Regions from separate parts of the Variovorax sp. 160MFSha2.1 genome, predicted to be linked through region 1. Evidence: predicted binding sites of a transcription regulator. Region 1 holds the regulator's gene; the other holds the start of a gene.
What was found. Region 1 encodes HrcA, which represses chaperone genes, less so after heat shock. Its sites were predicted from a motif close to TTAGCACTCNNNNNNNNNGAGTGCTAA; they were not measured.
Positions count from the first base shown of each region.

Region 2: the regulator HrcA is predicted to act here: its motif matches at 1,393-1,419, upstream of ABL838_RS06055 (co-chaperone GroES).

Region 1 covers NZ_CP157624.1:5,655,527-5,657,915, forward strand. The annotation lists tRNA gene ABL838_RS25985 (tRNA-Arg) at 27-103, opposite strand; tRNA gene ABL838_RS25990 (tRNA-Arg) at 220-296, opposite strand; tRNA gene ABL838_RS25995 (tRNA-Ile) at 380-456, opposite strand; gene hrcA (heat-inducible transcriptional repressor HrcA) at 488-1,495, opposite strand; gene ABL838_RS26005 (NAD kinase) at 1,527-2,389, shown strand, end outside.
Region 2 covers NZ_CP157624.1:1,417,034-1,419,422, reverse strand. The annotation lists gene ABL838_RS06065 (NAD(P)/FAD-dependent oxidoreductase) at 1-121, shown strand, start outside; gene ABL838_RS06060 (response regulator) at 144-911, opposite strand; gene ABL838_RS06055 (co-chaperone GroES) at 1,509-1,799, shown strand; gene groL (chaperonin GroEL) at 1,831-2,389, shown strand, end outside.

The sequences.
Region 1 (2,389 bases):
ACTCGCGTTGCGGGCTTTCTTTATAGTGGTGCGGCTGGCAGGAATCGAACCCACGACCCCTTGGTTCGTAGCCAAGTACTCTATCCAGCTGAGCTACAGCCGCACAGCTTGCGATTATAGCCCGCTTTAATGGCCATTCCCGAACTATTCGGGTTAATTGGAGCGAAAGACTAAAAAAGAAAAATGCCCGGAAGACGAATCTTCCGGGCATTTTCAAGATGGTGCGGCTGGCAGGAATCGAACCCACGACCCCTTGGTTCGTAGCCAAGTACTCTATCCAGCTGAGCTACAGCCGCGAAGCTTTCGATTATAGCCTGATTTTTGGCTGCTCCCCGAAAGCATGGCAAGACGTTGCAATATCGAATCGCCGAAGGGAGGGTGGTAGGCCGTGCTGGGCTTGAACCAGCGACCAACGGATTATGAGTCCGCTGCTCTAACCAACTGAGCTAACGGCCCACGCGGCACGATTCTATTCGCGCAACCGGGCCTACTTGCGATGGCTCAGCGCATTGGTCACCAGGCGCGACGTGATGTCGACAATCTGGATCATGCGCTCATACGGCATGCGAGTCGGTCCGATCACGCCGAGCGTACCCACGACTTCCCCGTCGACCTCGTAGTTGGCGCTGACGATGGAGAGCTCCTCGAACGGCACCACCTGGCTCTCGCCGCCGATGAAGATGCGCACGCCCTCGGCCTTGCTGGATACGTCGAGCAACCGCATCAGCTGGGCCTTCTGCTCGAAGAGTTCGAAGGCGCGGCGCAGTTGCCCCATGTCGCTGGAGAAATCGCTCACCGCCAGCAGGTTGCGCTCGCCGGAGATGACGACGTCGTCCTCCTGCGCCTCGGTCAGCACTTCCGAGCTGACCTGCACTGCCGCCTGCATCAGAGTGGCGATCTCGCCGCGCAGCTTTTCTATCTCGGACTGCAGCCGGTCGCGCACCTGTTCGATGGTCAGCCCGGCATAGTTCGCATTGATGTAGTTCGAGGCCTCGACCAACTGCGACTGCGAGTAATCGGCCTCCGGAAAGATCACCCTGTTCTGCACGTCGCCATCGGGCGAGACGATGATCACCAGCAGTCGCTTCTCCGACAGCCGCAGGAACTCGATCTGCTTGAACACCGACGCACGCCGCGGCGCCATCACCACGCCCACGAACTGCGACATGTTCGACAGCAGGTGCGCCGCATTGGCGATCACCTTCTGCGGCTGGTCGGGCGCGAGGCTGGGCGCGGTCATCTGCTCGCGCTGTGCCGTCAGCATGGTGTCGACGAAGAGGCGATAGCCGCGGTGCGTGGGAATGCGCCCGGCCGAGGTGTGCGGGCTGGCGATCAGCCCCAGCGCCTCCAGGTCGGACATGACGTTGCGGATGGTCGCCGGCGACAGATCGAGCCCCGAGGAGCGCGACAACGTACGCGACCCGACGGGCTGCCCATCGGCTATGTAGCGCTCGACGAGCGTCTTGAGCAGCAACTTGGCACGGTCGTCCAGCATTGCAAGATTTTAGTGTTGTAATTTGTGAGATATGACCTCACGCTTTCGTCACGTCGCCCTGATCGGCAAATACCAGGCTTCCGGCGCCCGGGCGCAGGCGGATGCGCGCGACAGCGTCATGGAAGGCATCGGAGCCTTTCTGGAATCGCAGGGTTGCACGGTCTATGTCGAGCGGCCGACGTGCGAGGAAGCCGATGCCGGCGCCCCCGCCCATCCGCGCTACGCCGCCCTCACCGTCGAGGAAATCGGCCAGCGCTGCGACCTCGGCCTGGTGGTCGGCGGCGACGGCACCATGCTGGGCATCGGCCGGCAGCTCGCGAGCTACGGCATTCCGCTGATCGGCATCAACCGCGGCCGGCTGGGCTTCATCACCGACATCCCGCTCGACAACTACCAGGCCACGCTGATTCCGATGCTGGCCGGCGAGTACGAGGAAGACCACCGCAGCCTGATGCAGGCCAAGGTCGTGCGCGACGGCGCCTCGGTGTTCGATGCCTTCGCCATGAACGACGTGGTCGTCAACCGCGGCGCCACCTCCGGAATGGTCGAGCTGCGCGTGTCGGTGGGCCGCCATTTCGTGGCCAACCAGCGCGCCGATGGCCTGATCATCGCCACGCCGACGGGCTCGACCGCCTACGCGCTATCGGCCGGCGGCCCGCTGCTGCACCCCGCGGTGCCGGGCTGGGTGCTGGTGCCGATCGCGCCGCACACGCTTTCCAACCGGCCCGTGCTGCTGCCCGACGCCGACGAGATCGTCATCGAGCTGGTCGGCGGGCGCGACGCCAGCGCCAATTTCGACATGCAGTCGCTCGCCTCGCTCGCCATCGGCGACCGCGTGGTGGTGCGCCGCTCCGATTTCCGCGTGCGCTTCCTGCATCCGCGCGGCTGGAGCTA
Region 2 (2,389 bases), 2.5 Mb from region 1:
CGCCGCGCTGGGGCCGAACGCGGCGCGCGATCTGCGGTTTGCGCGAAGGCTCATCGAGCGCGGCACCGAGGTCACGCCGGAGCAGCTTGCCGATCTTCAGGTGCCGCTGTCCAGGCTCTGAGCGGCGCCGAGGCAGCCCGGAGCTACCAGGATGCCGCGTGGCCGGGCCCTGACGGATACCGGATGCCGCCATCCTTGCCGCTGGGCTCGAACATGTAGCCCACGCCCCATACCGTCTGGATATAGGAAAACGCCCCGTCCTCCAGCAGCTTGCGCAACCGGGAGACCTGCACGTCCAGGCTGCGGTCGAAGGCGCCGAGTTCGCGCCCGCGCGCCACCTGCGCGAGCTTTTCCCGCGACATCGGCTGGCCCGTGTGCCGCACGAGCACCTTGAGAATCGCGATCTGCACGGTGGTGATGCCGAGGATGCGCCCGTCCCTGCGAAGCGTGCGCGTGCCCATGTTGAATTCGAAAGGCCCGAAACGCACGACCTCGTTCGCGATCGAAGGCCCGCCCGGCTCCTCCTTCGGAGGGCTGCGCCGCAGGATCGCCTGGATGCGGGCACGCAGTTCCCGGGGATTGCAGGGCTTGCAGACATAGTCGTCAGCGCCCATCGTCAGGCCCGCAATCCTGTCGGCGTCCTCGGCCTTCGCGCTGAGCATGATGATCGGCGTGCGCGTGCCCGTGGCGCGCAGGCGCCTGCAGACCGAGAAGCCGTCCTCGCCCGGCAGCAGCACGTCGAGCACGATGAGGTCGATGGCGCGGCGCTGCAGGATCGACGAAAGCGCACTGCCGTTCTCGGCCTCGAACACCTCGTAGCCCTCCTGGGAGAGATAGCCGCCGACCAGTTGCCGCAGGCGCGGGTCGTCGTCGACGACCGCGATCGCATCGCAGCGAGGGGAAGCGGTCATGCGAGCGGGTCTTTCGGTGGCGGGCTGCGATGGGCCTCGTTTCTCGAACTCATCGTTCCCCGCAGCCCGCGCGAGCCATCGGCCCTGCGTAAAATCAAATGCAAAATCATGGAAACCGGCTCGATCCGCCAAGTTCGGCATCGGCCCCAAGGCCGGGTGAAAAACCGGGATTTATAGGGCCGGGGCCGTTGATTGATCTAATCCATTAGCAGCCCCATGAGCGCCGTCCCGCGTGCCTCATCACTTGCCTGGCCCCGAAGAGCGACTTGCCGGCCTGGCGAGCAGCGGCGTCGGGCCTGAATCATCGATCCGTGCATCGACTGATGGCCCCGGTTCCCTGCCGCCCCTCCCGGGCCTCCGGAAGCCACCTCCTGCCGCATCGGCGACAGAAAGAGCACGGCCGTGCGATTTCGGATTTCCTGACTGCGGAACTGGCGCCAGCGGCCGCCCAGCCTTGAAACGTCATCGATTGCCCTTATGATTAGCACTCGCTGCTGACGAGTGCTAACAGCCCTCGCTTCCAGCTGATGGGCTGCCGGCCTCCGGTCCGGCGCCCGACCACAAACCCGTTTCTTATCCATACATCCAGGAGATGCAATGAAACTTCGTCCTTTGGCCGATCGCGTGATCGTCAAGCGTGTTGACAGCGAAACCAAGACCGCATCGGGCATCGTGATCCCCGACGCAGCCGCCGAGAAGCCCGATCAGGGTGAAGTCCTGGCAGTGGGCCCGGGCAAGCGCAACGACAAGGGCGAACTGGCAGCTCTGACCGTGAAGGTCGGCGACCGCGTCCTGTTCGGCAAGTACAGCGGCCAGACCGTCAAGGTCGGCGGCGACGAGCTGCTCGTCATGAAGGAAGACGACCTGTTCGCGGTCGTCGAGAAGTAATTCAACAGATCCCCATTCGGAGTAATTAGACATGGCAGCAAAAGACGTAGTCTTCGGCGGCGAAGCCCGCGCACGCATGGTCGAGGGTGTGAACATCCTGGCCAACGCAGTCAAGGTGACCCTGGGCCCCAAGGGCCGCAACGTGGTGCTCGAGCGCTCGTTCGGCGCCCCCACCGTCACGAAGGACGGCGTGTCGGTCGCCAAGGAAATCGAACTGAAGGACAAGCTCCAGAACATGGGCGCCCAGCTCGTGAAGGAAGTGGCCTCCAAGACCAGCGACAACGCCGGTGACGGCACCACCACCGCGACCGTGCTGGCTCAAGCCATCGTTCGCGAAGGCTTCAAGTACGTGGCCGCCGGCATCAACCCGATGGACCTGAAGCGCGGCATCGACAAGGCAGTTGCTGCCCTGGTCGAAGAGCTGAAGAAGGCTTCGAAGCCCACCACCACGTCGAAGGAAATCGCTCAAGTCGGCTCGATCTCGGCCAACAGCGACGAAACCATCGGCAAGATCATCGCCGACGCGATGGACAAGGTCGGCAAGGAAGGCGTGATCACCGTGGAAGACGGCAAGTCGCTGGACAGCGAAC